Regions from separate parts of the Arthrobacter sp. zg-Y1219 genome, predicted to be linked through region 1. Evidence: riboswitches for the same ligand, from Rfam matches in the RefSeq annotation. Region 1 holds a riboswitch; each other region holds the start of a gene.
The links. Region 1 has a riboswitch for S-adenosylmethionine ahead of QNO00_RS02265 (flavin reductase family protein). Riboswitches for the same ligand answer to the same signal wherever they lie in the genome.
Positions count from the first base shown of each region.

Region 2: another riboswitch for S-adenosylmethionine. It lies ahead of QNO00_RS13735 (ABC transporter substrate-binding protein); the one in region 1 lies ahead of QNO00_RS02265 (flavin reductase family protein).
Region 3: another riboswitch for S-adenosylmethionine. It lies ahead of QNO00_RS00145 (ABC transporter substrate-binding protein); the one in region 1 lies ahead of QNO00_RS02265 (flavin reductase family protein).
Region 4: another riboswitch for S-adenosylmethionine. It lies ahead of QNO00_RS08335 (bifunctional o-acetylhomoserine/o-acetylserine sulfhydrylase); the one in region 1 lies ahead of QNO00_RS02265 (flavin reductase family protein).

Region 1 is NZ_JASKLY010000003.1:232,511-239,743, forward strand. Features, by position in the region: gene QNO00_RS02245 (replication-associated recombination protein A) at 1-608, opposite strand, end outside; gene QNO00_RS02250 (Vms1/Ankzf1 family peptidyl-tRNA hydrolase) at 705-1,265, shown strand; gene QNO00_RS02255 (nitronate monooxygenase) at 1,342-2,409, opposite strand; gene QNO00_RS02260 (PhzF family phenazine biosynthesis protein) at 2,417-3,253, opposite strand; SAM riboswitch class IV at 3,379-3,499, shown strand; gene QNO00_RS02265 (flavin reductase family protein) at 3,559-4,065, shown strand; gene QNO00_RS02270 (hypothetical protein) at 4,125-4,649, shown strand; gene QNO00_RS02275 (GNAT family N-acetyltransferase) at 4,722-5,609, shown strand; gene QNO00_RS02280 (GNAT family N-acetyltransferase) at 5,756-6,214, shown strand; gene QNO00_RS02285 (GNAT family N-acetyltransferase) at 6,242-6,754, opposite strand; gene QNO00_RS02290 (SDR family NAD(P)-dependent oxidoreductase) at 6,940-7,233, opposite strand, start outside.
Region 2 is NZ_JASKLY010000016.1:65,832-73,064, reverse strand. Features, by position in the region: gene QNO00_RS13750 (dipeptide ABC transporter ATP-binding protein) at 1-330, opposite strand, end outside; gene QNO00_RS13745 (ABC transporter permease) at 345-1,241, opposite strand; gene QNO00_RS13740 (ABC transporter permease) at 1,265-2,221, opposite strand; gene QNO00_RS13735 (ABC transporter substrate-binding protein) at 2,225-3,910, opposite strand; SAM riboswitch class I at 4,008-4,096, opposite strand; gene QNO00_RS13730 (DUF6650 family protein) at 4,272-4,769, opposite strand; gene QNO00_RS13725 (hypothetical protein) at 5,011-5,238, shown strand; gene QNO00_RS13720 (hypothetical protein) at 5,252-5,866, opposite strand; gene QNO00_RS13715 (excalibur calcium-binding domain-containing protein) at 5,847-6,212, shown strand; gene QNO00_RS13710 (alcohol dehydrogenase catalytic domain-containing protein) at 6,236-7,233, opposite strand, start outside.
Region 3 is NZ_JASKLY010000001.1:32,977-40,209, reverse strand. Features, by position in the region: gene QNO00_RS00160 (dipeptide ABC transporter ATP-binding protein) at 1-1,628, opposite strand, end outside; gene QNO00_RS00155 (ABC transporter permease) at 1,625-2,482, opposite strand; gene QNO00_RS00150 (ABC transporter permease) at 2,479-3,519, opposite strand; gene QNO00_RS00145 (ABC transporter substrate-binding protein) at 3,516-5,171, opposite strand; SAM riboswitch class IV at 5,408-5,525, opposite strand; gene QNO00_RS00140 (potassium channel family protein) at 5,716-6,417, opposite strand; gene QNO00_RS00135 (TrkH family potassium uptake protein) at 6,410-7,233, opposite strand, start outside.
Region 4 is NZ_JASKLY010000012.1:282,863-290,095, reverse strand. Features, by position in the region: gene QNO00_RS08355 (alpha/beta hydrolase) at 32-682, opposite strand; gene QNO00_RS08350 (SGNH/GDSL hydrolase family protein) at 847-1,692, shown strand; gene QNO00_RS08345 (SRPBCC family protein) at 1,723-2,250, opposite strand; gene metX (homoserine O-acetyltransferase MetX) at 2,324-3,451, opposite strand; gene QNO00_RS08335 (bifunctional o-acetylhomoserine/o-acetylserine sulfhydrylase) at 3,526-4,842, opposite strand; SAM riboswitch class IV at 4,910-5,025, opposite strand; gene QNO00_RS08330 (VOC family protein) at 5,275-5,925, shown strand; gene QNO00_RS08325 (putative endonuclease domain-containing protein) at 6,284-6,979, shown strand; gene QNO00_RS08320 (glycoside hydrolase family 2 protein) at 7,085-7,233, opposite strand, start outside.

The sequences.
Region 1 (7,233 bases):
GCGGCAATGTCCTCTTCGGTGAGCGGCTTCAGCGTCAGCAGCAGGGAGCGCGAGAGCAGCGGCGAGACCACCGAGAAGGACGGATTTTCCGTGGTGGCGGCCACCAGCACCACCCAGCGGTTCTCCACCCCGGGCAGCAGCGCGTCCTGCTGCGCCTTGTTGAAGCGATGGATCTCGTCCAGGAACAGCACTGTGGTGATGCGGTGCAGATCACGGTTGGTCAGCGCGTCATCCATCACCCGGCGGACATCCTTCACCCCGGCGGTGATGGCGGAGAGCTCCACGAACTTCCGGCCGGAGCCGCGGGCCACAACGTGGGCCAACGTGGTTTTTCCCGTGCCGGGAGGGCCCCAGAGCATGACCGACGACGGTCCGGCGGGGCCGCGGTCGTCGGCGGATTCCGCCAGGGTGCGCAGCGGGGATCCGGGTCCGAGCAGGTGCTGCTGGCCCACCACCTCATCCAGCGACCGCGGGCGCATCCGCACGGCCAGCGGGCTGCGCGGGCGCTTCCGGCCGTCGTCGCCGGCACCGGCACCAAACCCGCCGCCGTCGTTGTCATCGCGGGTATCGGTGTCGCCGTCACTGTCGCTGCTGAACAAATCACTCACTCCCCAAGGCTACTCGTGCCGTAGCGTTGACCGGGCCCGGCGACTGCCGGCGCTCTGCCCAACCGAACCAGCAGTCCCGCCAGGAGAATCGTCAAAATGCCCGTCACCCGCTCCACCTTTGTCTCCGCCGACCGGCTGCCGGGCTGGCTGGAACGGTTCGCCGCCGGCAACGGCGAACTGACCCTGACTCCGGAGCACGGCGGCCTGCATCTCCTGGCGGCCAACGGCACCGAAGCCGACCTGCTGGCGCCATGGCCGGACGACGGGCGGCCGGGGCGCGGTTCGAACGACGTCGAGCGCCTGGTCTCGCTGGCCGGCCAGTCCCGCACGCTGGGAATCGTGCTGCTGCGCCGCGGCGGTTTCGCCGTGGGGGTCGCCCGCGACGGCGTGCTGCTCGCCTCCAAGGCCGGCAGCCGGTATGTGCAGTCCCGGACGGCGGAGCAGGCGGCCCGGATTTTCGCCGAGCATCCGCCCGAGTACCTGGTGTTCGGCGGCGACCGGCCCCTGCTCGAGGTGCTGGCCCGCGAGCCGGTTTTTCGTCCCTGGAGCGCTCTGGCCCGGCTGCGTTTCCTGGACGTTCAGGATCCCAAAGCGGCGGCGCTGGCCAAGGCCGCGAAGGATGCGGCGTCGGTCTTCATCCGGATTTCGGTGCCGTAAGCTCGGCGCCCTGAACGGCGGCGGAGGCGGCGGCTTGAACAGCGGCGGGGCGGCGGCTCAGGCCGCTGCTGCCTCGTCAGTTCCCGGCGAGCCGGCGGACGATGTCCGCTGCCGGCTGCTCCGTGGCCAGCCGGTACCCCGTGCCGGCCCACAGGCTGACCCCGTCCGGATCCCCCGCCGCTGCTGCGGCGGCCCGCAGCGGAGCCGTGATCTGGTTGACGTACGGATAGGCGTCCGGCGCATCCGGATAGGCGCGCATGAAAGCGTTGGTCAGCCCGCGGGCCGGACGGCCGGAGAACGCCCGGGTCAGTGACGTTTCGGAAAACCGCCCGCCCTGCGCTGCTTCCCGCAGGGCCGCCCGGTGCACCGCGCTGGTGCCCGCTTCGCTGCTGAGCAGCAGCAGGGTTCCCACCTGGACGGCTGCAGCACCGGCGGCAGATGCTGCGGCGGCGTCCGCCGGTGCGGAGATTCCTCCGGCAGCGATCAGGGGCAGGTCGCAGGCCCTCCGGATCCCCCGGAGGAGCAGGTCCAGGGGAAGGTCGCCGGGAACTTTGGCGCTGTCCAGCGTTCCGCGGTGCCCTCCGGCCTCGGGCCCCTGGACACAGAGCACCCGGGCGCCGGCGTCGGCCGCGGCCTGGGCTTCGGCAGTGTCGGTGACGGTGACGACCGTGCAGATGTCCCGCCCGGCGAGTTCCGCCAGGATCTCCGGGTCCGGCAGTCCAAAGGTAAAGGACACCGCCGGCACCCGTTCCTGCAGGACCAGTTCCAGTTTGGCGGGCCAGCCGTCGTCGTCGTCGGGGTCCAGCAGCCCGGGTTCCGCTGCGGTTCCGGCAGCGAGAAGGTTCCGGAAGGCCAGTGCCGCTGCCAGCTTTTCGCCGGCGGTGGTGCCGTCATCGGGGGTGCCGGGAGCGGCGCGGTAGGTGTTGGCGCGGTCCGGAACAAAGAGGTTCACGCCAAACGGCGCCTGGGTGAGTCTCCGGGTGCGGGCGATTTCCGCTGCCACGGCGGCTGAGCTTTTGTAGCCGGCGGCCAGGAACCCCAGCCCGCCGGTGTTGCTGACCGCCGCGGCGAGTTCGGGCGTGGACGGCCCGCCCGCCATGGGCGCACCGATTACGGGCAGGGCAAGAGACTGAAGGCTGAACACGCTGCGCCTAGAGGGTGACGGTGCCGTCGATGGAGGTGACCGTGGACCCGCCCACCCAGATCTTGCCGTCGCGGGTGAACACGCGGACCCGGCCGGACCGCTGCACCGCGGTTCCCTGCGTGACCACATAGCGCTCCGGTGCCAGGGAGGCGCCGATCAGCCATTGGGCGAGGCCGGCGTTGAGGCTTCCGGTCACCGGATCTTCGGTGATGCCCAGGCCGGGAACGAAGGCGCGGACCTCAAAGTCGGTTTCGGCGTCCTCGGGCTGGGCGCCGATGACGCCCACGCGCAGGTTGCCCATGATGGTGGGATCCGGCTTCAGCGCCAGCACCGCAGCGGCGTCGGGCAGCAGAAGTCCGAGCCAGCCGGGGCCGTTGTCGATCCAGTTGGAGGCGAGGATCTGTGTGCGGTCCAGGTTCAGCGCACGCAGTGCCTGGTCCAGGACTTCGTCCTCCAAGGGGCCCGAGCGCAGCAGCGGCGGCGCGGCGAACGCGGCAATGCCTGCGTTGGCGTGAAGCGTTACGAGGCCAATCCCGCATTCCTGCACGACGACGTCGGGATAGCGGCGCTTGTTGCCGGCCTCCAGCCACGCGTGGCAGGTACCCAATGTCGGGTGTCCGGCGAACGGGATTTCTCCGCCGGGGGTGAAGATCCGCACCCGGTAATCGGCGCCGTCGCGGGTGGGAGGCAGCACGAACGTGGTTTCGGACAAATTCGTCCACCGCGCGAAGGACTCCATGTCGGAGTCCGAAAGTCCCTCGGCTTCCAGCACCACGGCGAGGGGATTCCCCAAATACGGCTCGCTGCCAAAAACGTCCACCTGTTTAAACCACCGCTGTTTCATGCCCAAACTCTATCCCTTCACCGTGGGGAGTTTTCATTCGCTGCGGGGAGTTTTGTGAAGCTGAGTTTTACGAACTAAGGCAGGTGTTTGCAGGCGTGCACCCGTGCCGCCTACGTTGGAAGAAGAATCAAGAGTTCCAGCCACGGGCCCTGGCCGGCTGGACGGCAACCCTCTCGCCGTAGCGGGGTGCTCCAGGTGACGATTCGGCCGCCCGGCAAAACTTCCCGGCTGCGGCAAGTACCGCGTTTGTGCCGACCCTGTTGTTAATCGTCGGTCCGGCGCTTAAGGCAGAGGAATCTCTTCGCATGTCTCTTGTTACCGATCTTCAGCCCGCGGCCCTGCGCCGTGCCTATTCGCGTTTCCCCTCCGGCATTGCCGCGTTGTGCGCTGTGGTGGACGGGCAGCCGCAGGGAATTGTTGCGTCATCCTTTACCGTGGGCGTTTCGATGGATCCTCCCTTGGTGATGTTCGCCGTGCAGAACACCTCCCGCACCTGGCCGGTGCTCCGGCCTGCGGCCAGGATCGGGGTGTCGATCCTGGGCTCCGACCACGAGGGGATCTGCAAGCAGATTGCGTCCAAGTCCGGGGACCGTTTTGCGGGCCTGAACCTGCACACCGACGAATCGGGTTCCCTTTTCCTGGACCGGGCAGCCCTGTGGCTCGAGTGCTCAGTGGAGAACGAGGTGCCCGCCGGGGACCACAGCGTCGTGCTGCTCCGCGTCCACGGCCACGCCTCGCATGACGATGCCCACGAGCCGCTGGTGTTCCACGGGTCGGCGTTCCGACACCTCAGCGTCGCGGAGTTTGCCTGAGCCGCGGCGCTGGAAAACCCGCGCTGACGCGTGCGAACTAGGGCCGCTAAAGTGACTGCATGATTGCACTCACGCACGCGCCTCATGACCTCGTGGTCGGAACCAGCGATGGTATCGATGTTCGCTTTGCAGGTGTTGAGTTCAAAGACGCGCCAGGCTTCGTCGGTGTCAGCGCCGGAGAGCCGGGCATCCATGTGCACCTCAGCGGAGTGCGTGGGAAAGAGACAATGTCCCGGGACGGCCGTTTCAACCGAGGACTCGAGGAGTGGTGGAAGCGGCGTGAAGCTGCAGGATCAGACCGATCTGAGAACCCGCCTCCGATGCCTGGCGTCGCCGTTTTTGAGGGGATCACCACGGTTGTATCTGATGATATTGGCACCGAGTACCGGCGGTCAGGAGGCCAGACGGCCGGCAGCGGTATGGAGTGGGACGCGCTCTGGGTCTACACACCGGCTCCACCTGCTGAGGCTCGGACGCTTCGACTCGAGTTCAGCGTCGGCGGGGAACTGACCGGAAAGTACTGCGAGTTCAGTCTCTCGGACCCCATCAGCGCGGACGGGTTAGCGAACCACGCTCCACATTGAGGATCCTCTACCGGATAAATACTTCCCGGGCCTTGGGAACTGGAGCATTTTGGAGAAGAAAAACGGGGGATCATGGACGTTGTCCTTCGAACACCAGGTGTAGACGAGCTCGGGGAGATCTGCAGCGTTTTGGGGAAGTGGCAGCACGACGGGGAACCGCTGCAGCTACACCCAGGCGATCTGGGCTGGTACTCCCTGCGAGGGCCAGCCGCCACTGCCGCTGCGACGCGCGTGTGGTCTCAGGGCGACACGAACCTTGCCATTGCCCTTCTCGACGGTCCCGAGCTGTTGCGGTTCGCCATTGATCCGACGCGGCGCCAAGACGCAGCCCTTGCCCTTCGCATCGTTGTTGACGTCAACAACCCGATGGCCGGAATCCTCGGCGCAGGAGCAGCAACTATCGAGGCGCGCGGTGCGGTTGCCTTGATTGAGCAGCTTGCGCAGAACGATTGGGCGCCCCACGAACCGTGGACACCGCTCCACCACGATCTGGCCGCATCTCCCAAGGCGTCGGGCTTCGTCATTGAGACCGTGGAACCAGGTCACACCGCTGAGTGGGTGGCTGTGCACTGGTCGGCCTTCCGAGGTACACCGATCCCGGACGGGCGCATCCAACATTTCGTGGACGGATGGCGTCTAGCTGCGGAAAGCCCCTTTCTCGACTTCGGGCGCATACTGTCCCTGCGATGCCGTGACGGTCAGGTCGTCGCCGTCGCCGCGGTGTGGTCGGCTGGCGAAGGGCGTCCTGGACTTATCGAACCGCTGGCAGTACATCAGGAACACCGCGGTCGCGGATACGGCACAGTCATGACAAAGGCGGCAGTCGACGAGCTCCGGCAAATGGGATCATCCAGCGCCGTTGTTTGCGCGGAGACCTCTAACGCGGGAGCCGTCGCCACCTACCTGGCGGCAGGATTCACAGCGCACCCGGAAGTCACCGACTGGCACCGAAGTGTCTGACGCCTGAGCGATGCCACCCAGAATAGCCCTGCCGCCCGGCCAGCCGGTCGCCGGTCCTTCACTGGGACAGGTCTTACGCTGACCACTAAGATCACTGTGACTTCCGGCGTGAACGCACATGAACCCGATGTGAGATGCTCATCTCCATGATTGTCCCGACACGCCTTCGACTCGCGGAAGTAAGCGACCTGCCTTTCATTTTCCGCCAGGAGCGCGAGTACATCGAGGCCATTGAACCGGATGCGTACCAGGGGTGGCTGGCAGCCCTGGACCTGAACCTCGCGTTCTGGATCGAGTACCTTCCCCAGACGCTCTTCTGCGTCGATGCAGACGGACATCCCCTCGGGTATGCGATGTGGAGCCTCGATGGTGACACCGCGACCCTGGTCTCGATCAATGTCATCGGCAGCCGTCGTCGCCAAGGACTCGGCCGGCTCCTCCTGGATGCGTTCGAACGGAGGGTCTGCCCAAGCGGAGCTCGCGTTGCGGAGCTCGGTGTTCACCGCACCAACCAGGCACGCCTGCTCTACCAGGGCGCGGGCTATGAGACCACGGGCCAGGACGGCGAGTATGTGTTGTTCAGCAAAATCCTCAGAGAATTCTGACTCCAGCAAAATACGGTTTAAATGCGGCTATCTGCGTTCGAGGGCTTCGGCGGCAAGTACCTCGCGGCGGCATACTTCCATTTCAAGCGCATCCTGATTGTCGTTAACGCGGAAGCTCACGCCGGTTTCCTGGAACCCAAGGCTGGCGTAGAGGCAGCGGGCCGGGGTGTTGTGAGCGTAGACGTGCAGTTTCATTTTCGGCAGGCCGGTGAGCCGGAAGCCAGCCCGTGTGGTGTGCTGCACCAGTTCTCGTCCCAGGCTTTGGCCCCTGCGCTGTGGATCCACAATGATGTAGCCCAATCTCATCATTCGGGCAGGCTGGTCCTCCACCAGCAGCGATGCATGGCCAGTCATCTCACCACTGTCAGGATCCACCGCGGACCAGTACCGTCGTTGCGGATTGCCCAGATAAGTGCGCAGTTGCTGGTCCGTGAGAGGCCAGGTGAACGTTGGCCCCGACCACAGCATCATTTCTTCCTTGGTACTTACCCAGGCGCGGAGCTGTGCAAGGTCATCGAAGGATGTCGGTCGAAACTTCACAACTTGATCGTAGGGGCAACCCGCATCCCTTCTGGCTCTTTGGTCCGCGAACCACGCTTCGTGTTCTCCAACCCCTTCCATATGAGGGGTCCCAATACATCCCATCCGGCTCCCCGTAGACGCTTAACGGTCCCCGCACCACCGGTCTGAACGGCATACCGGCAGAGACGCCCTCACAAATGGACTTAATGGACCGAAAATCCTCCGTCAACGGTGACCAACTGCCCGACGACGTAAGCCGACGCAGCGCTGGCCAGGAACACGGCCGCACCTGCGAAGTCCTCCGGCACACCATTTCGCCCGACGAGTGTACGCCGAGCCAGAGCTTGGACGGCAGCTGGGTCCGAGCTGAGCCGCTTATTCAAAGGGGTTTCCACGAAGCCGGGCACCAGTACGTTTGCGGTGACACCGTATGGTGCCCAAGCCTCGGATTGTGATCGGGCCAAAGCCTCGACTGCTGCTTTCGATACTCCGTAGGC
Region 2 (7,233 bases), on a different contig from region 1:
GGTGAGGTCCTCGCCGTCGAAGGTGAGGCTGCCGGCGGTTATGCGGCCGGTATCGGGAAGGAGCCCGATGATGGCGTGCGCCAGGGTGGATTTTCCGGACCCGGATTCCCCGACCACCGCGACGATTTCACCGCGCCGCACTTCAAGGTCGACGCCGGAAACGGCAGGCGGGGCCGCGGGGCCGAGCCCGGAAGTGGTGCGGCCGTAGTTAATGGTCAGGCCGCGGATCTGCAGAAGCGGTCCGGCGGCGGGACCGACAACTGATGCGGGACGGACAACTGATTCCGGCGGCGGCGCCACGGTGGCTGTGGAGGAGGTGCTGGTGCTCATGCGGTGTTCCTTTCTCAGAACCGGAGGCGCTGAAGCAGCTGCCGGCCGACGGCGGCCAGCAGGACCACGGTGGCGACGATGACGAGTCCGGGCAGCGAGGTCATCCACCAGGCGGTGCCCAGATACTGGCGGCCCTCGGCGATCAGCAGGCCCCATTCGGGTTCGGGCGGCGGAGCCCCGAAGCCCAGGAAGCCCAGCGAGGACACCACGAGGATGGCCGCGCCCAGATCCACGGCGACGAGCGAGAGCACCGGGCCGGCGGCGTTGGGCAGCAGATGCCGGCGCAGCACGCTCCAGTAGGTGCCGCCGGTGAGGAAGGCCGCCTCGACGAACTCCAGGTTCCGGACCCGGAGCACCTCGGCGCGGACCACCCGGGCGAAGGAAGCGATGGCGGCGATGCCCACGCCGATGCCGAGCGAGACCGGTCCCGGGGAAGAGGCTGTGACGATGATCAGGGCGATCAGAAAGCCGGGCACCGCGAGCAGGACATCGACCAGGCGCATCGTGACGGCATCGGCGGCCCGTCCGGCCGTGGCCGCGAGAACGCCGACCAGGGTTCCGGCGACGAGGCCGATCAGCACGGCCAGCCCGGCGGTCAGAAACGTCTGCGAGGTGCCGTGCACCACGCGGGCGAAAACGTCGCGCCCGAGGTGGTCGGTGCCGAACCAGTGCGCGGCCGACGGCGCGAGGAACTTCTCCCGCGGAATGCCGCTGATCGGATCCTGCCCGCTGAACAGGCCGGGGAAGAACGCCCAGGCGGCGATCAGCAGCACCGGCAGCAGGGTCAGGGCGAGGGCGGAACGGGAACCCGGCCGCCGTCGTCGTCGTGCCGGGGAAGCGGTGGCAGCGTCAGCCGGGCCGGGCGGGAGCGGCGCGCCGGCCGGAGCGGCGGGGAGGGAAATCTGTGTCATCGGGGAGCCTGTCGGAAGCGTGGTCAGGAGGCGAGGGCGGGGGCGGATCCCTGCCGGGCGTTGAGGATGCGCGGATCGAGCAGCGGATGCAGCAGGTCCACGAGGAGGTTGACCGCCACGAACACCGTGGCCGTCAGCAGGACCAGGCCCTGGACCAGCGGCACGTCCTGAGTGGTGACCGCCTGCAGGACCACCGAGCCCAGGCCGGCGCGGGCAAACACGGTTTCCGTGATCACCGACCCGGCGAACAGGGTGCCCACGGTGATGCCCAGGATGGACAGGGCGGGACCGGCGGCGTTTTTCAGCGCGTGCCGGTAAAAAATCCAGGCCGGGGAGGCGCCCTTGGCGCGGAGCACGTTGATGAACGGCTGCCGGTAGACCTGCTCCACGCTCTTGAGCAGCACCTGCGCCATGGGCGCGGACACATGGAGCGCGAGCACGACCACCGGCACGGCGAGGGAGAGGAAGGAACCGTCGGGGAACAGCGACAGCACGCCCAGCCGGATGGAGAGCAGCTCGAGCAGCACCAGTCCCAGCCAGAACACCGGGACGGCGGAGAACAGCGGCGGCAGGTTCGCCAGTGCCCGCCGCAGCACCGGCGACGGGGCCAGGGTGGCGGCGGCGACCACGGCCAGGGCGATGACGACGGCGGTGCCCAGGGCGGAGCCGGCCAGCGCCAGGGTGGAGCCGAGCGCGCCGCCGATGCGCTCGGTGACCGGTTCCCCGGAGGTCAGGGAGAAGCCGACGTCGCCGCGCAGCAGGGCGGCCAGCTGCTGGAGATACTGGACCAGCAGCGGCTGGTCATAGCCGTACTGGCTTTTCATGGTGTCGATTGCCGCCTGGTCGACGGCGGAATCGGAGGTCAGGAAGATGGTGACCGGATCGCTGGGCAGCAGCTGCACGGCGAGGAAAATCAGGGTGTAGGCGAGCCAGACCACCAGCAGCGCCTGCCCGATCCGGTGCGCGAGGTAACGGCCCACGGGTCAGCCGTCCACTTTCCAGGCGCTTTGGAAGATGGGCGCGGTGCCGGAGGTGAACTCGATGTGCGTGCTGCGGTGCGCCCCGTAGACCTGGACTTCGTCCCAGAGGACCAGCGAGAAGGCCTTGTCCACCACGAGGGCCTGCTGCTCGGCGGCCAGGATCTTGTCGCGTTCCGGGCCCGGGGCCGCGGCGCGCTCGGCGGCGAACAGGGCGTTCAGCTCCGGGTCAGAGGTGTGGGTCATGGTGTTGTTGGCCGGTTCGAAGATGGGCCCGAGTCCGCCGTAGATGAATTGGCGGGTGCCGTAGAATTCGACGTTCGGATCGGGCATGGCGGTGGTGAGGAACGTGTTGTCCCCGGCCCGGTTGTTCAGTTTCACGCCGATCTGCCGCCACTGCTGCTCGATCAGTTCAAAGGCCGGTTTGATGACCACCGAGTTGTTGGAGCTGGTGACCGTCACCTCGAGCTTCTCGCCGTCCTTCTCGCGGATGCCGTCGCTGCCGGGCTGCCAACCGGCGTCGTCCAGGAGCTTTTTGGCTTTGTCGGGGTCATAGGCCAGATCGGCGCTCAGGTCGACGAACCCCGGCGCCTGATGGTTCAGGACCGAGCCGGCCAGGGTGTAGCTCTCGGAGAGCACCGTGTCCTTGATGGACTGCCGGTCGATGCCGGCCTGCAGCGCCTGCCGGACCGCGGGATCGGCGAGCTTGCCGCTGCCGATCCGCACGGCCGCCATGTTCACGGTGAGGTCCACGCCGTCGGCCGCCACCACCTGATTGCCGCTGGCCGCCAGCGCCGCCTCATCCACCGGCTGCAGGCCGCGCACCAGATCGACCTGGCCGGACTGGACGGCGCCGGCGCGGTGGGCGACCTCGGGCAGGTACTTGATCACCACCTTGTCCAGGTGCGCCTCACCCGGATTGTCGGCGCCTTCAGGAGCCCAGGCGTAGCCGTCCCGCTTCGCGAGCACGACTTCCTCATCGGGTTTTTCCGACTCGTAAACGAACGGGCCGGAGCCGGAGATGGATGAGATGGCCGACTGTCCGGCGGCATCCTTCTGCAGCGTGGCCGGGGAGACGAGACCGGCGGTGACGGAGGACGTGGCGCGCAGGAAGTTGGAGTTCGGAGCATCCAGGGTGACCTTCACCTGGTCAGTGCCGATCACTTCGCTGGTCTGGTAGCCGGCGAAGTCCACGTTCGGCTGGATCTGCGCGGCGGGAATGCCATGGCCGAAGCTGTCCAGGTTGGCCTTTACCGCGGCCGCGTCGAGCGCCGTTCCATCGCTGAACGTGACGCCGGGGCGGATGGTGAAGGTGAACTCGGTGCTGTCGGCGTTGGCCGAGAACGCCGAGGCAATCCACGGCACCGGCTCGCCCTTCTCAGGGTCAAAGTAGGTCAGCCGGTCCAGCACTGAATTGAGCACGTTGGACTTCTCGTAGAAGCGTGCCGCCTGGGTCTGCCAGTTGTTGATCGGCGTGACTTCGGCGTAGACGAGGGTGCCGCCGTCGACCGGCTCTCCGGCCGGAGAGGCCTGAGCATCCGCGGCGTTGGCGCCGGCACTGCCGCCTTGCGCCCCCGATCCGCAGCCGGTCAGGGTCAGGGCTGCCGCGGCGAACAGCGCCGCGATCCGCAGGGGTGTGCGGGGGCCGTTGGGACGGCCGTTGATGCGGCCGGTTGGAGCAGGGCTGACCATGGGAGGGCCTCTCAGTTCGCACCGAGGAACACGGCATTCGAGCACGCTGGAGCCGTCACTGCGAGCGGTGCTGCAGTTACGGGCCACCGGAGAAGTGAGTCCATCGGTCCTGGCATGAGCACCGTCCCCGAAGGGTGGTTGCTGCGACTTCAACGAGCCAGGTCTCTCAGCCGCTCTGGATGGTAAAGGTGTCCGGATTGGATAGGCGGACAGCACCATGGAAGCGCGGTTTGTCCTCGGCGGGCAACACAATGACGGCCTGTTTCCCTAAGCGCCGGTCGGTGACGTTTTACGTCGCGCCGTGTCATAAACGGCGTCTCCATGAAGGTCCGGGGTCTCCAAGACCTGCCGCCGAGGCGGACTATAGGTACCGTCCGATACTGGGGCGGCGCGACGGCGTTCGGCCGGGTTTCGGCGTCGAGCGTTCGCCGGGGTTCCGGTACCGCACCCGCCGCCGGGCGTCGCTGAGCAGTTTCACGCCGTCGACCATTGTTTCGCGCAGGTCCATGAGTGCGAACTGGTGCCGTTCCGGTGCGCGGGCGGATTCGCGGAGGTAGCGGGTGCAGGCGGAGGCCATCCGCATCAGGACATCGGTGTTGGCGGAATTGCTGCGCAGGTGGGCGAGGGTTTCAATGATGCGGTCGCGTGCGTCCAGGACGGTGGCGCGGCAGCGTTGCGCGTCGTCAGCGCCGTCGACGACGCGCGGTTCGATCGCAGCCAGCGGCCGCTTCAGGTGCAGGTCGGTGATCAAGGCGTTCAGGGCTGCGGTTTCATCCCGGCGGTCGATGCCGGCGCGGACGCTCCAGCCGGCGCTCGCGCCCAGAACCAGGGCGACTGTTGAAGGGATCAAGGCTGCCAACCAGTCCATCCTGACCTCCGGAAGAAGCGTTCTCCGACGGTACCTGCCCGGCTCGAACCCGGGACAGGGGAGGAGTCCGCTGTCGGGGTTCCGAGGGCAACTTTGGGTGTGTGGGTTTGCGGGTGGGGCCGGGCCGAGTTCCGCGAGTTTTTCTTGAGGACCGCTCCTGTCCGCATATCTACTGCCGGATGGCGCCGCGCGCCGCTAGCGTTAAGGCCTACGCGAGGAGAAGCAGATGGCTATGGCTATGGAACTGGCACGCGTGGTGCAACAGGAGCGTCTCATGGAAGCGGAAACCAGGCGACGTCGGCAGGCGGCGAAGCGGATGGCGGCAGAACGGGCGGCAGCAGAGCGTGCGAAGGCCCGGCCCGCAAGCGGAGTGCAGGACGGGCCGAAGGTCGAGTGGCCGGTCTTTTCACTGCGGATTGGCCGCTACCAATTCGTCGGGTTCAAGACCGTTCGACTATAAAAAAGGCTTTCGATTAGCGGCGATCAGGATTTGGCTGCAGAGGCGCACCCAATTGGCGGCGGATAATCTCGACGGCCGCCTCTGTTACTCTGTGCTTGATGCATTTGCATACATTTACAGAGCTTAAATCCTGGGGGAGATCCATGCCTTTCCGACGTACATTGTCCTGCCCAATTTCCACCAAGGGCGGGGAGCCGGAAAGGCACCGGCGTCCCCGGGCTCTGGCAGTGGCCGGCCTGACAGCGGCCGTCCTGGCCGTAGCCGGTTGCGGAGCCGACGAGTCCGAACCCGCCGCGGCCCCGCCGTCGCCCTCGGCAACCAAGAGCGTGACGCCCTCCCCGACGCCATCCCCGACCCCGACTCCCACGTCCACGGTGGTCGCCGGCAAGTCCTGTGTGGCTGCCGGGAAGACCGAAACCGTGAGGACATCGGCCAGCCCCAGCCCCACGCCGACAACCTCGGCGTCACAGCTTGCGTCAAAGTCCGCGTCGGCCTCTCCCTCTCCCTCTCCCACGAGCACGCCTTCGCCGACGCCCACGACGACGTCGTCGGCGAGCACGTCCGTGGTTTTTGTCTGCACGGAGGATGACGACGGAACCCTGATCTGGATGGACAGGGACAGTTCCACCAGGGTTCTGGCCGACCGCCAAGCGGCAGCCGACCAGAAGGTTGCCGACGAGCTGGCGGCCGCGGAAGCCGCTGAGGCACAGAAGATCGCTGACGAGCAGGCGGCAGCCGCCGAGGCGCAGCGCCTGGCCGACGAGCAGGCAGCCCAGACGTACATTCCCCCGGCTCCGGCCCCTGCACCGGCCGCGCCCGCGCCCGCGCCGGTTGTTCCGGAGCCCGCTCCGGCAGCGGCCTACTATCCGAACTGCTCCGCGGCCCGTGCCGCCGGAGCAGCACCGGTCTATGCCGGCGGACCGGGCTACGGAACCCATCTGGACCGCGACGGCGACGGCGTCGCCTGCGAATAGGACCGTTCGGCGGCCCGGAACTGTTATTCCTCGAAAATAATCACCTGGCGAATGGCCTTGCCATCCGCCAGCAGGTCGAGGGACTCGTTGATTTCGCTGAGTTTGATCCGTCCGGAGATGAGCTCATCGACGGGCAGCGTTCCGTCCCGCCACATCTGCGCATAGATGGGGATATCGCGGGACGGAACGGCGGATCCCAAATAGGAGCCAACAATTGTCCGGGCCTCGGCGGTCAGCCCGAGCGGCGTTATCGTTGACCGGGCGTCCGGCGAGGGCAGGCCGACGGTGACGGTGGTGCCGCCGACGCCGGTCGCCGCGACAGCCGTCTCGAAGGCTTTCGGGTGACCCGCGGCCTCAATCACCACGGGTGCCTTGATGCCCTTCTCGGCAATTTCCTGCGGGGTGTAAACCTCGTCGGCTCCCAGTTCGCGCGCCCGGACGAGCTTTTCAGGATTGGCGTCCACACCGATGACCTTGCCCTTGCCCAGTGAGATGGCGGTCAGCAGGGCGGCCATGCCGACGCCGCCGAGTCCCACCACCATGACGGCCTGTCCGTCTTCGGGGCGGCCGGCGTTGATCACCGCACCACCGCCGGTCAGCACGGCGCAGCCGAGGACGGCGGCGATTTCCGGCGGCACGTCGGAACCGATCGGCACCACTGACTGCCGGTTCAGCACCGCGTGGCTGGCAAAGCCGGAAACCCCGAGATGGTGGAAGACATCCGAACCGCCGCGATGCAGGCGAAAGTGCTCGCCGAGCAGATGACCGGCGTTGTTCGCGGCGCTGCCGGGGGTGCAGGGCAGCTTGCCGTTTGTCCGACAGTTCCCGCATTCCCCGCAGCGGGGCAGGAACACGGTGGTGACCTGCTGTCCAATGTCCAGGTCAGTGACGTTGGCGCCGACTTTTTCGACGACGCCGCTGGCCTCGTGTCCGAGGAGCATGGGCGTAGGCCGGGTCCGGTTGCCGTCCACCGTCGAGAGATCGGAGTGGCACAGGCCGGCCGCGCGGATCCGAATCAGGA
Region 3 (7,233 bases), on a different contig from region 1:
CGGCGCGTGTAGCTGTTGGTGCTGTTGGCAAAGATGTGGTCCACGGTTCCGGCGTCCACCAGCTGACCGCGCCGGAGCACCGAAACTTCGTCGGCGATCTGCCGCACCAGGCTAAGGTCATGCGAAATGAACAGGTAGGTCAGCCCGGCCTCTTCCCGCAGATGGAACAGCAGGTCGATGATGCGGGCCTGCACGGTGACGTCCAGGGCCGAGGTGGGCTCATCCAGGACCAGGATGTCCGGGGTGAGGATCAGCGCTCGGGCAATGGCGACGCGCTGGCGCTGGCCGCCGGAGATTTCGCGCGGCCTGCGCTCCAACAGCGAGAGCGGCAGCCCCACCCGGTCCAGCACCTGCGCCACCCGACCGGCCCGGGCGGCGCCGGTGACGGCGCCGCCCGCTCCGCGATGCAGGCGCAGTGGTTCTTCGATGCTCTGCCGGATGCTGAACTTGGGGTCCAGCGCCGCCAGCGGGTTCTGATAGACCAGCTGCAGCTGCCGGGCCGCGGGGTTCACCGGCCCTGGTTCCGGCTCCAGTTGCCGTCCGCCCACCGACACGGATCCGCCGCTGAAGCTCTCCAGCCCCGCCAGGACGCGGGCCACGGTGGTCTTGCCCGATCCGGATTCCCCGACCAGGGCGTGCGTGGAACCGGTGCGGACCGTGAAACTGACGCCGTCCACGGCGGCCGGCACGCCGTCGTCGTGCCCGTACCGCTTGACCAAACCGGAAACGACGACGGCGGTGTCCCGCTGCCGGGCCGCGGCGGCAGCAAGCCGGGTGCGGTACTTCTGCGGGCTGAGCGCAGGGGCGTCGGCGAACAGGGCCTGGGTATAGGAATCCGACGGAGCCGCCAGAATCTGTTCCGCGGGACCGGACTCCACGATCCGACCGTGGTTGAGCACGGCCAGTGCGTCGCTGCGGTCCCCGGCCAGCGCCAGATCGTGAGTGATGAAGAGGATGGCCAGGCCCAAACCGGCCTGCAGCTCGCCGAGCAGGTCCAGGATTCTCTTCTGCACGGTGACGTCCAAGGCGGAGGTGGGCTCATCGGCGATCAGCAGTTGCGGCCGTCCGGCGATCGCGATGGCGATGAGCACGCGCTGCAGCTGCCCGCCGGAGAGCTCGTGCGGATAGGAACGGATCCGCTGTTCCGGCTCCCGGATCCCGACCTTGCCGAGCAGGGCGATGGCTGCGGCAGTAGTGCCGCCGGCGGCGGTGCCGGTGTGCAGCCGCAGCGCCTGCCCCAGCTGGGCGCCGATGGTCTGCAGCGGGTCCAGGGAGCTGAGCGGATCCTGCGGAATGTAGCCCACTCCGGTGCCGCGCAGCCGCCGCCAGTCCCGCCGGCGGAAAGCGGTGACGTCCTCTCCGCCCACCCGCACGCTGCCGGCGGTAATCCTGCCGTTGGCGGGCAGCAACCCGCTGGCGGCCAGCGCGAGGGTGCTTTTCCCGGATCCCGACTGGCCCACCAGGGACAGGGTTTGGCCGCGCTCCAGGCGCAGGTCCGCGCCGTGGACGACGTCGGCGGCGAGAGGACCGTTCCCGTAGGCGACGCTCAGGCCGCGGACTTCCAGCGCCGGAGCTGTGGCCGTTCGGGTTGCGACCGGGTTTGCGGTGATCTGGTCTGCGGTGCTCATTCGGATACCTCCCGTGTGTCGCGGAACAGGGCGCTGACGCGGCTGATGGAGAGCACGGTCAGGACGATGACGAGGCCGGGCAGGAGTGTCAGCCACGGCGAGGACACGATGTATTCGCGGCCTTCGGACACCAGCAGCCCCCATTCCGGATGCGGCGGCGGGGTTCCGTAGCCCAGGAAGCTGAGCGCGGCGATCCACAGGATGGCCGAGCCGAACTGCAGGGCCGTCATGGAGAGCACCGCGGTGTAGGAGTTGGGCAGCACATGCCGGAACAGGACGGTCGCGGGCCGGGCACCGATATGCTGTGCGGCCTCCACGAAGGTCAGGTTCCGCACGGTCAGCACTTCGGAGCGCATCAGGCGCGTGAAGGTGGCCACGGAGGCAATGCCGACGGCGATCGCGGCGTTGAGGGTCCCGAAGCCCAGGGCCACCACCACCATCATGGAGAGCAGCAGCCCGGGAATGGAGAGCAATACGTCCACGATCCGGCTGACCACCGCGTCGACCCAGGACCCGAAGTACGCCGCCACCAGCCCCAGCACCGAGCCGGCACCCAGTCCGATGGCTACGGCGACCAGGGACGCGCCGATGGTTTGGCCTGCGCCGTGGATGACCCGGGCCAGCAGGTCCCGCCCGAGATAGTCGGTGCCGAAGGGGTGGGCCGCCGTGGGTGCCAGCAGGGTGCTTCCCGGGGAGGCTTCGAGCGGATCGAACCGGGTGAGCAGTCCCGGCGCTGCTATAGCGGCCAGCAGCAGGAACAGGAAGCCCAGAGCCAGCCAGTCGGCCGGCGCCGCCGTGCGGGCTTTGGCGGTGAGCGGGGACGCGGCAGTTTTGGAAAGTGTTGTTGTGGTCATCGGGCCAGGGCCTCCGGTGCAGTCGACGGTCGAGGGGTGGACGGACTGTTGGTAACCGGTCGGATGGCGGATCGGCGGTTGTTCCGTTGCCGGGCCATCCGCGGATCAATGGCGGGATACAGGAGGTCGGTCAGCAGGTTGATGGTGGTGAAGACAACGGCCACCAGCATGACCACCGCCTGAACCACCGGCCCGTCCTGGGCACGGACCGCCTGTTCGGTCACGAATCCCAGCCCGGAACGGTTGAAGACGGCCTCGGCGATGACCGACCCGGCCAGCAGTTCCCCGACCGTCAGCCCGAACAGGGTCAGTGCCGGGATCGAGGCGTTGCGCAGCACGTGGCCGGTGAAGATCCGGCCCTCGGGCACGCCCTTGGCGCGCAGGACCGTGATGAACGGTTCGTTGTAGGCCTTGCGCAGGCCGCGGATGAGCACCTGGGTGATCGGTGCGCTGACGCCGAAGGCCAGCGTGACGGCCGGCAGGAGCAGCGATTTGGCGCCCTCGTCGCGGATGGAGGAGAACCAGCCGAGCTGGTACGCGAAAACCTGCAGCAGCAGCAGGCCGGCCAGGAAGCTGGGGGTGGACAGGGAGAGCACCGGGAAGGCACCGGCCAGCCGGCGGACCGTTTTCCACGGCGCCAGCACGGCGGCGGCCGCAATCACCAGGGACAGGGCCAGGGCCAGAACCAGGGCGACGGCGGCCAGCGCCACGGTTTCTCCCAGTCCCTGGCTGATCAGGTCGGCGACCGGGCGGCCGGTGGCCAGCGAGAATCCCAGGTCGCCCTGAAACAGGCGGGTCACCGAGATCCAGAACTGTTCCAGGGCGTTCCGGTCCAGGTTGTAGTAAGCGGTAATGGCTGCCGCCTGCTCTTCCGGGATGGGGTTCAGCGGGTTGTTGATGCGGCTGCCGATGGGGTCGCCGGGCAGGGCAAACAGAATGAAGTAGACGAACACGTAGGTCAGGGCGATGACCAGGAGGGACTGCCCGATGCGCGCGGCGATGACGGCGGTGACACCGGTGCCGGACGGGTTGCTCACTTGGTTTCCGTCCAGGTTTCGTAGAAGGACGGGCGTGCCTCGGCACCGAAGGTCAGTCCGTGGAGGGTGGGCTGCAGGGCGAAGATCTGGGAGTCGTCCAGGATGGGCAGTGCGTAGGCGGACTCGACGATGTGGTCCTGGATCCGGCCGAGGATTTCGGTGCGGGCCGTGGTGTCGGCAGCCGTCAGCTGCTCGGCGAGCAGGGCGTCCAGGACCGGGTCGGGCTGCTGGAGGTTGAAGGCATTCAGGTGGTCGCTGGAGTAGTTCACGGTGAGCCGGATCGGGTCAGCTTCCGGCCATCCGTTGCGCCGTGCGCCCACCGTGGGGTCCGCCAGCACCGTGGAGTAGTTGGCGTAGTCCGTCTCCTTGATTTCCAGGTTTACGCCCAGTTGTTTGAGCTGCCACTGGATCAGCTGGAAAAGGGGCTTGGACGTGCTGTCGAAAACGTCCACGTAGGTCAGGATGTGCAGCTGCTCGCCGTCGCGGGTACGGAACCCGTCGGCGTCCCTGCCGGTCCACCCGGCGTCGTCGAGCAGCTGGCCGGACTTTTCCGGATCAAAGGCCAGCTTCTCCGATTCGTCCTTGTACCCGAGGGATCCCGGGGTGAGGATGCTGGTGGCAGCGTTCCAGTTCTCCGTGTAGAGATCGGAGATGATCTGCTCCCGGTTGATGCCGTGCTGCAGTGCCTGCCGCACCCGGATGTCATCCAGGAACGGCGCGGACTGCCGCAGGTCCCAGACGTTGGCGTTGCCAACCCCCCGGGCGCTGATCACTTCCAAACCGGCCGCGGTCAGGGTCTGCTCTTCACTGGGTTGAACGTAGCGGATCAGGTCGGCCTCGCCGGCGCGCAGCGAGCCCAGCCGGACACTGTCCTCGGTGACCGGAATGATGGTGATCCGATCCAGGTAGGCCTCGCCCTGGTTTTCCAGGCCGGGCGGCGCCCACGCATATCCTTCCCGGCGGGTGAGGACGATTTCCTCTCCGTACTTTTCGGATTCCACGGTGAACGGGCCGCTGCCGATGATGCCGGTGAGCTGTGACTGCGCCTCGATCGGTGCGTTGATGGTTTCATCGGCGACCAGGCTGGTGCGCCAGAAGGAGAGCACATTCAGGAAGGGGGCGTGCGGGGTGGTGAGCTGCACCGTTACGGTCCGGGCGGCGTCGTCGGCCGTTACCGCCGAGACCTTCGGGAACCAGTTGTTCGCGGGGATGCCCTTGGCGCTGTCGCCGTTGGCCTGCCACTCCAGGTTCCGTTGAACCGCTGAAGCGTCCAGCACCTGGCCGTTGCTGAAGCTGGCGCCCTCCCGGATAAGGAAGGTGTAGGTCAGGCCGTCGTCGCTGACCGTCCACTCCTCCGCGATCCACGGCTTCAGTTCCAGTGTTTCGGGGTCGCGGTAGATCAACCGATCGGTGATGTTCTGGATGTAGGCGCTGTCCTGCCAGGTGCCGCTGCTCTGGAGCTGCGTGTTGGAGGACAGTTCGGCATCCAGGTACACCAGCTCGCCGCCGTGCCGATCAGTGGAATCGGAGGCGCTGCCCGGCTGCGTGCTGCAGCCGGAAGCGAGGACGGCGGTGATAAGGGACAGGATCAGCAGAGACGCGGCGGGAGCGGACACCGGACGCTTCCCGGTGAGTTTCCTGGACAGGTTCATGGTGCTGCTTTCTCTCGGAAGGGCTGGAGCAGATGCAGTGACAGGGGGCGCGGGCAAGCGCCGGCCGGGCAGGAGGATGCCCGGCCGGGAGCAGGACGTCAGCCGGGCAGGAGGATGCCCGGCGGGGAGGCCGAGGCCTGGCGCGGGAAAGGGTCTAGCCGGTGGGGCGGGGACATCGATTCATCGGTGCTGCCTCTGCGATCATGGCGCCGCGGGGTGCCGCCGGAGCAGCACGGACGCCGTACTTGCCGGGCCGGGCGTCTGCCCGCCGGCCGAATCATCACCTGGAGCACCCCGCTACGACGAGAGGGTTGCTGCCCAGCCGGCCAGGGCCGATGGCTGGAACTCTTGATTGCTGACTACATGCTAGAGGACGCCGGCTACCGGCGGGCAGATGACGTTATCCGGGGTAAGCGACGGTCACAGGTCGCTAATTCGGTCATATTTCGGTCCAAACCGTCACACTCCACCGAACGCGTCATCCGTCGTCAACCGGCGCTCGCGGGCGTGCTCGGAAGGGCGGGCATGCCCGGTTAGGCGGCCGTCAGGCTGGCTGGCTGAAGGCGTCGGTCCGCTCCGGCGGCCCGGCGATCAGTATCCGGTCCAGGATGGTCAGCACCATGCCGGCGCCGGCGAATTCCCAAGGGCCGGACGCGCTCCGGCGGGCAATAATCGAGACGCCGTACATCTCCTGAACCCGCCCGGGATCGAGGGGAACGCCGACGACGGCGCCGTGCGGCACCGTTTCGGCGACGGCGAAGTCTTCGCCCACCCTGATGTACTCCAGCAGGCTGGCGCGGACCAGATGAGCGACCCGCCGGCCCATGTCCTGCTCCGGGTAAACCACGTGGTGGACGCCGATCTGGTCCAGGATCAGTCCGTGCTGCTCGCTGGCGGCCGCGGCCCACACTTGGGCCACCCCGGAGCGGACCAACTGCGAGGCGGTGAGCACGCTGGCCGCGATGTCGCTGGTGATGCCCAGCACCACACGGTTGAATTCGGACACCGACAGCTGATCGAGCACTTCAGTGTCAGTGCAGTCCGCCGTCACGACCAAAGTGAGGCGGCCGTCGAGCCGCTGGACCACCTCTCCATTGCTGTCCACGCCCAAAACCTCGGTGCCCTCGGCCATCAGCTCCAGGGCGACGGACTCCCCGAAGCGGCCCAGCCCGAGCACGGCGACTGCGTCTGCGTCGGCGCGGGCGTGTCCCGGATCCCGCGCACCAAGAAAGCTGAACCTAGCCAATGATGGGCCTTTCGATCGGAAGTTCGTAGTGCAGCGGCCGGTCGCGCAGTGCCAGCGCCGAGGCAAAGAGGAGTGGGCCGAGCCGGCCGGCGAACATCAGGACGATCAGGATCAGCTGGCCCGCCGCCGGAAGGTGCGCGGTGATGCCGGTGGACAGGCCAACCGTGGCGAACGCCGAAACTGCTTCAAACAGGACCGATTCCAGGGGAAACCCGGTCAGGACCAGCAGTATGCCGGTGGCGGTGCCCACGAAAAGGACCGAGAGCACCAGCACGGCGATGGCCTGGCGGTAGACCGCCGGGGAGAGCGATTTGCCGAGGACGTTCACCTGCCGCCGGCCCCTGACCTCCGCGGCGAGAATGAAGAACAGCACGGCAGCAGTCGTGATCTTGACCCCGCCGCCCGTGCCGGCGGGTCCGGCGCCGATGAACATCAGCGCGTCCATGACCAGCAGGGTGGCGCCGTCCAAGGCGGCGATGTCCACGCTGTAGAACCCCGAGGTGCGTGTCTGCACGGACTGGAAGAACCCGGTCAGGAGCTTGGAGGGCCAGTCCAGCGGACCCAGCGTGCGCGGGTTGTCCCACTCCAGCGCCGTGATGAAGACAGTTCCGGCAAGCAGGAGCACGGCGCTGCCGGCCAGCACCAGCCGGGTGTTCATTGACCAGCGCCGCGGGATGCGCAGGTCCCGGCGCAGCTGGACCAGTACCGGAAATCCGAGGCCGCCGAGGATGACCGCCGCGCAGATGGGCAGGCTCACCGCCGGATCGGTGGCGTACTGCACCAGGCTGTCGGAGAACAGGGCAAAGCCGGCATTGT
Region 4 (7,233 bases), on a different contig from region 1:
CAGCGGGTTGAGGCTCGGGCCGGCGGAAGCCTCAGCCCTTGAGCACCAGATGGGTGAGGAACTCCTTCACATGCCCGAGTTCCTGCATGTTGATCCCGTGCCCCATGTTCGAGTACAGAATCTTGGTCAGCGCGGTGTGCTCGTTGAGCCAGGCGTGGGTGAACTCGATGCGCGGCGCATCGATCACAGGATCGGCCTGGTCCCGGCCCCAGAAGAACGGCACGCCGCCGGCGGCGAGGTCGTCGTCGGAGAAGAACGGATTGCCCTCCGACGGCACCACGAACCCGGAAAGCCCGACGACGGCGGCAAAGTCGGCGGGGCGGTGCCGCAGCAGCGTGGACGCCACGGCCATGCCCATCGAGAAGCCCAGCAGCGAGACGCTGCTGTGCCCGCCCCGGACACTGTCCAGCCAGTCGGAGACATCGCGCACGGCATCCACCACGCGCTGCACGGAGAAATCACCGTCGCTCATGAGCGGGAACCAGGTGTAACCCGGGCCCTGGGCCTGCGGTGCACGGACCGAGACGATCGTGAACTCGGTGGGCAGATAGTCCGCCAACCCCATCAGGTCTTCCTCGTTGGCGAGGTAGCCGTGGAAGAGGACGAGCAGCGGCGTTCCCGCACGCTCGGCTTCCGGCTTGGACCAAAGGACAGTGGGATTCCAGGGAGCTGTTGTAGGCATGACATTCATTTTGGCACGGCCGCTTCCGGAACCTACGGTCGCGTAGCCGGGGCCCCGCTTGGCAGGATGGAGCCGTGACTTCTCCATCGCATCCTCAGGACAGCTTCCTTCCCTCGTCGACGGCAGCCGCCGCGGCCGCCACTGCAGCAGCGGCAACCGCCCCGGTGAACGATCCCGGAACTGATCCGCTGAGCGTAGCCGAAGCTGATTCGCCGCACCCGTGGCACCGGTTTGTTGCCCTCGGAGATTCCTTCACCGAAGGGATTGGCGACCCGAATCCGGACAGCCCCGGCGGACACCGCGGCTGGGCTGACAGGGTGGCCGAGGAGCTGGCCCGGGACCGGAACGACTTCGCCTACGCCAACCTCGCCATCCGCGGACGGCTGCTGAACAAGATCATTGAAGAACAGCTGCAACCGGCCCTGGACCTGCGGCCGGACCTGGTGACCATCTGCGCCGGCGGCAACGACGTGATCCGCCCCGGCGGTGATCCGGACAAGCTCGCCGAAAAAATGGACGCGGCAATCGCCCGGCTGACCGGCAGCGGGGCCACGGTGGTCCTCTTCACCGGCCCGGACCTGGGCACCACCCCGGTGCTCGGCAGCGTCCGGGGACGGGTGGCCGTCTACAACGAAAACCTCCGGACCATCGCCGCCCGCCGCGACGTCGTAATCGCCGACATGTGGGCGCTGCGTGAGCTGAGCAACCGGGAAATGTGGGCTCCGGACCGGCTGCACTTTTCACCGCTGGGCCATCACACCATTGCGATGATGGTGCTGGACACGCTCGCCGTCGCGCACACCCTGGAGCCCTCGGAACCGAAACCGCTGCAGGCCAAGAACTGGCGGACGGCCCGCACCGAGGATCTTTCTTGGGCCCGCGAATACTTCATGCCGTGGGTGGTGCGCCGGGTCCGCCACCGGTCCTCCGGCGACGGAATTGCCGCCAAGCGTCCCGACGCTGGACCGATGTTCGACGGGCAGGGCATGCCGCCCGGCTCGGCTGACTGACCGGCCTCGGGTTGCTGACGGGCTCAACGCTCAGGCCCGGGCACCGTTTTCGGCCAGCCGGATGAGGGCGGCGAGATGGTCGGCCCAGTCCTCCGTGTGGATGCGGGCCACCTCCTCGCCGGCTGTCAGAATGCCGAGGCCGCTTTCGGTGATCACGACATCGGTGTAGTCCGTTTCCCCGTCCGGCCCGGGTACGGCATCGAGCAGGAAGCTCACGACGGTGTGGGCGTTCCAGCCGGGTTTGGTCCAGCGGAAGGACAGAAGCCGATCCCGGGCCACGGCCAGCACAGTTCCCGTCGCCCGCTGCTCGGCCCCGGGGACGCCGCCCCCGACGCCGGCCCCGAAGCCGCCGCCGCCGTCGTCGTCATCGCCGCCGCCACCACCGCCGTCGTACCCGGCGCCGTGCGGGTGCTCCGCCGGACGCTCGGTGAGCGGGGCTCCGGGGCTGGCGGTGAAGTCCATTTCCGGCCACCACACGGCCCGGTTGTCCACCAGCGCGTGCCAGAGGTCCGCCGGGGCACACTGGGCCTGGGCCGACACCCGGATCGAATCACCCATGACGTTGCTCTTCCATGACACCCTGTTCTGCCATGGCCGGCCCGGCTTGGCAAGAGCAGTGCGCCCCGCGGGATCAGGCCGGCCCGAAGAACCGCTGGCGCAGCGGCACTCCAAGCTGCTCGACGTCGGTCAGGAACCCGTCGTGGCCGATGGGAGCGGAAATCATGTGCACCGTTGTGTCTCCGGGCAAGGCCGCGGCCAGAACCTCGGATTGCTGCGGAAAGTAGAGCCGGTCCGAGTCCACGGCGGCAATGAAGAACTCGGCGGTGACGCCGGCCAGGGCCTGCTCCAGCGGTCCGCGGCCGCGGGCGACGTCGTGGCTCATCAGTGCTTCGGTCAGCACCAGGTAGCTGTTGGCGTCGAACCGGTCCACGAGCTTCCGGGCCTGATGGTCCAGATAGCTCTCCACGGCATAGCGTCCCCGGCCCGCCGACAGGGCAGATCCCAACGGATCCTCCTGCGGCTGCGGTTCGTGCCCGAAACGGTATTCCAGTTCCGGCTCCGAGCGGTAGGTGATGTGCGCGATGCGCCGGGCCAGGCCCAGCCCGGCCGCCGGCGTCCTGCCGTTGTAGTAATCACCGCCGTTGAAATGCGGATCCAGCCGGATGGCTTCAAGCTGCGCCTGGCCAAAGGCAATCTGTTCCGCGGAGCTGGCCGCCGTGCACGCGATCACGGCGCAGCGCCGCACCCGGGCGGGTTCGGTGACGGCCCACTCCAGGGCCCGCGCCCCGCCGAGCGAGCCGCCCAGCACCGTGTGCCAGCTCCGGATGCCGAGCAGGTCCGCCAGCCGCGCCTCGGCGCGGACCGAGTCGCGGACCGTGACAAACGGAAAGCGCGAGCCCCAGGGCAGGCCCTGCGGATCAGCCGAGGACGGCCCGGTGGATCCGTAGCAGCCGCCGAGCATGTTGATCGAGACGACGAAAAACCGGTTGGTGTCGACGGTTTTTCCGGGACCCACCAGGGTGTCCCACCAGCCGTCCTCCGCGGAATCCCCCCGCGCCACGTGGGTGCTGCCGGTAAGGGCGTGGCAGATCAGGACGGCATTGGAGGCGTCGTCGTTCAGCTGCCCCCACGTCTCATAGGCGAGGGAAACCTGGGGCAGGCGCCCGCCGGTTTCCAGCTCCAGGCTGCCGATCTTGGCGTGGAGCAGCACCCCGTCCGGGGCCGGGGCGGGGTGCTGCGGCGCCGTCGGAACGCTCAACGGCGCAGCCGAATCGGACGCGGCGGAACCGGAAAGGACGGTGTTCCGGGGTGAAGGCACTGCCACGCTAACCGCTACGCTCCCTTGGCGGCGCGGAAGCCGGCGTCGAGGTCGGCGATGATGTCATCAACGTGCTCAATCCCCACCGACAGCCGGACCAGTCCGGGGCTGACACCGGCAGCGAGCTGCGCCTCGGCCCCGAGCTGGCTGTGCGTGGTCGACGCCGGATGGATCACCAACGAGCGCACGTCGCCCACGTTGGCCACATGGGAGTGCAGCTCGAGGGCATCCACGAAGCGCTTCCCTGCCTCAATGCCGCCGGTGATGTCGAAGGAAACAATGGCACCGGTGCCGCGCGGCCCGTACTTGCGCCCGCGTTCGTACCAGGGGCTGGATTCCAGGCCGGCGTACGCGACGGAGATGACGTCGTCGTGCGCTTCCAGCCAGTTCGCGACGGCCACGGCGTTGGCGACGTGACGCTCCATCCGCAGGCTCAGCGTCTCCAGGCCCTGGGCAATCAGGAACGCGTTGAACGGGGAGACGGCCGGCCCGAGGTCGCGGAGCAGCTGCACCCGGGCCTTGAGGATGTAGGCGAGGTTGGCGCCCAGAAGGCCGTTGGCGCCGAGGTCGCGGGCGTAGACCAGCCCGTTGTAGCTCTCATCCGGGGTGTTGAAGCCGGGGAATTTCTCCGGATCGGCGCCGAAGTCGAAGTTGCCCGAATCCACGATGACGCCGGCGATCGAGTTGCCGTGCCCGCCCAGGTACTTCGTGGCCGAGTGCACCACGATATCCGCGCCCCATTCGATGGGCCGGATCAGGTACGGGGTGGAGAGCGTATTATCCACGATCAGCGGCACTCCGGCCTCGTGCGCGACGGCGCTGATGCCTTCGAGGTCCAGCACGTCCTGGCGCGGGTTGGAGACCACTTCCCCGAAGAAGGCCTTGGTGTTGGGCTGCACGGCGGCGCGCCACTGCTCCAGGTTGTCCGGATCCGCCACGAACGTCACGGCGATGCCGAACTTTTTCAGGGTGTGCTTGAACAGGTTGTAGGTGCCGCCGTACAGGCTGGGGCTGGCGACGATGTGGTCTCCGGCCTCGGCCAGGTTGAGGATCGCGACGGTCTCCGCGGCCTGCCCGGACGCGAGCAGCAGCGCCCCGAGCCCACCCTCCAGGGACGCGAGGCGCTTTTCCACCGCTTCCTGGGTGGGGTTGCCGATGCGGGTGTAGATCGGCTCCAGCTCGGCCAGCGCAAACCGGTTGGCCGCAGCCTCGGCGCTGGGAAAGACGAACGAGGTGGTTTGGTAGATGGGCAGCGCGCGGGCGCCGGTGACGGCGTCGGGCTCCTGTCCCACATGGATCTGACGGGTTTCGAATGACCAGTTTCCTGACATGGCGTGCTCCCTATACCAGGGGCCGCACCGAGACTTCCGGCCCCGAAGGTAGCCGGCAGCCACGTGTGACCCGCGCTTGCCGTACGTCCTCTGACGTACAGCCAGGTCTTCACCCGGGGCACCCCACCGCGGTTGGAGGGTTGCCGGCCAGCAAGCCGGGGCTATCTGCTGGCACTCATGACCTATTCCCCCAATGAAAACGGATAACCCCGAAGCCCGCAACCTCTGTGACGGATCATTTCCCCGCGGGTTCGGGTGGCCGCGCCGGATGCCGGAAAGGATCAAGAATTAGGGCATCCGCAGCACTCCGGTGGTCCGGCACCGGGCGCAGGATGAGGCCGCCGGCGGAACATCTGCAGCTCAAACCTGCCATTTGACGACTTAGGCCAGCCTTGGTCGTGAGGTCAGTCACAACGTGCCATTATGGGCCGCATGCGCTTGGACCATGTTTCTTATGCCTGTGAATCCGACGGTCTTTTGGCCACTACCGAGAGGATTGCTTCCGCTCTGGGAGCGGACTTCGTCAAGGGCGGTGTGCATCCTCGCTTCGGCACCCGCAACATGATTCTTCCCCTGGCCAACCACCAATATGTCGAGGTGGTCGAGGCCCTGAACCATCCGGCGTCGGACAAGGCGCCCTTCGGCCAGGCCGTCCGCCAGCGCTCCGAATGCGGCGGCGGCTGGATGGGCTGGTGCGTAGCCGTGGACGACCTTTCACCCTTTGAAGCGCGTCTGGGCCGCGAGTCGGTGCCCGGAAACCGAAAGTTTCCCGACGGCCAGGAACTGACCTGGCAGCAGATCGGCATCAACGGCCTGATCGCCGACCCCCAGGTGCCGTACATGCTGCGCTGGGACGACGGCACCGAGCCGCTGCACCCTTCGGCCGCCCTGCCCGGCATGCCGGGCTCCGTGAAGCTGGACTCGCTGACCATCGCCGGGTCGGCCGAGCGCGTGACCCAGTGGCTGGGCACCCCGGTCGAGGAACCGCTGGAAAATGTGGGCGTGACCTGGATTTCTCCCAAGGGAACCCCCGGCATCATGTCCGTCAGCTTCAACACGGCCAATGGTTCAGTCGAGATCTAGGTTCCCCGGATCCCTCCGCTGCGCAATGGCGGGATTCTCCCTAACCGGAGGGTTTTCCACAACGGGGAGTCCTGCCCTCGCGGGCCGTCCGCCGCCCGTCCAGCCTTGAGGCATGGACCCTGCACTCATATTCTCAGCCGATGCCGCAGCCCACGGTACGGACCGGCGTTCCCTGGCGCTGAGCTGCCGATCGGGCAAACTTGTCCGACTCCGGCCCGGTGTCTACATTCAGGCGGACGACTGGCTGAATCTGCCTCCTTGGGAGCGGGAGCGGGCACGTATCCGGGCCGCCGTGGAACAGGTACCGGGGCAGCGCATCCTTATCCAACAATCCGCGGCAGTTATTTGGGGATTGCCCGTGATTGGGAAATCGCCCGAAGTACTGTTGCTGGCCGTTCATCCCACGCATGGCAGGCGCCGCGGGGATCTCCGCTGGGCTGAGCGCCGGCTGCTGGAACCTGTCACCACGTGGGACGGGGTCCCCCTGACGTCCCGAGCACACACCGTCCTGGACATGGCTGCCTATCTGAACTTTGAACGTGCAGTCCCGGCCATGGACCATGTGCTGCGGCCGGATCCCGTTCGCAGTCTTCCCGGTCTGAGGCAAGAGCACCTTCGGGAGTTGGCGGAGCAGCTGCCTGGCCGCACCAAACGGCTCCGGGCTCAGCGGGTTATCGACTTCGCGCAGGTGCTCTCCGAGTCAGCCGGTGAGTCCTATTCGCGGGCTGTGCTGCATCTGCATGGTTTCCCGGAGCCTGAGCTCCAGCACGGATTCGACACCTCGTCAGGCCGATTCCGTACCGACTTCTACTGGCCCGAGCACAGGCTCGCCGGGGAGTTCGACGGAGCAGTGAAATACGGACGCGGCAAAGAGAGCCGTGCACCGGCGTGGGACACGCTCGTCCGGGAGAAACGCCGGGAAGACGCTATTCGGGCCACCGGCGTGGGATTTGTCCGCTGGTCTTGGAATGACATCACCCGGCCACCCCAACACCCAGAGGGTTTGGTGCAGCGTCTGGTCCGGGCTGGACTGCCCCAATCCCGCCACCGCTGATTCCCTCCGCTTTGTGGGCATTCCCTCCGCTGCGCAGCGGAGGGAACGCCACAGGCCGGAGGGTTTCGCCCGAGGCCCGGATCTCCCGCCCGCCGATCCGGCCGGCTAGCCCCGACCGGCCCCAGCAGCCCCAGCCGCCCTGATCAGCCGGGCGTTGAGCCCGCGGACCGTTCCGGCGTCGATCTTCACCACGCGCCGGTCATATGTGAGCAACCCGTTCACCTCGTCCTCCACATCGGTGAGCTGGGTGTACA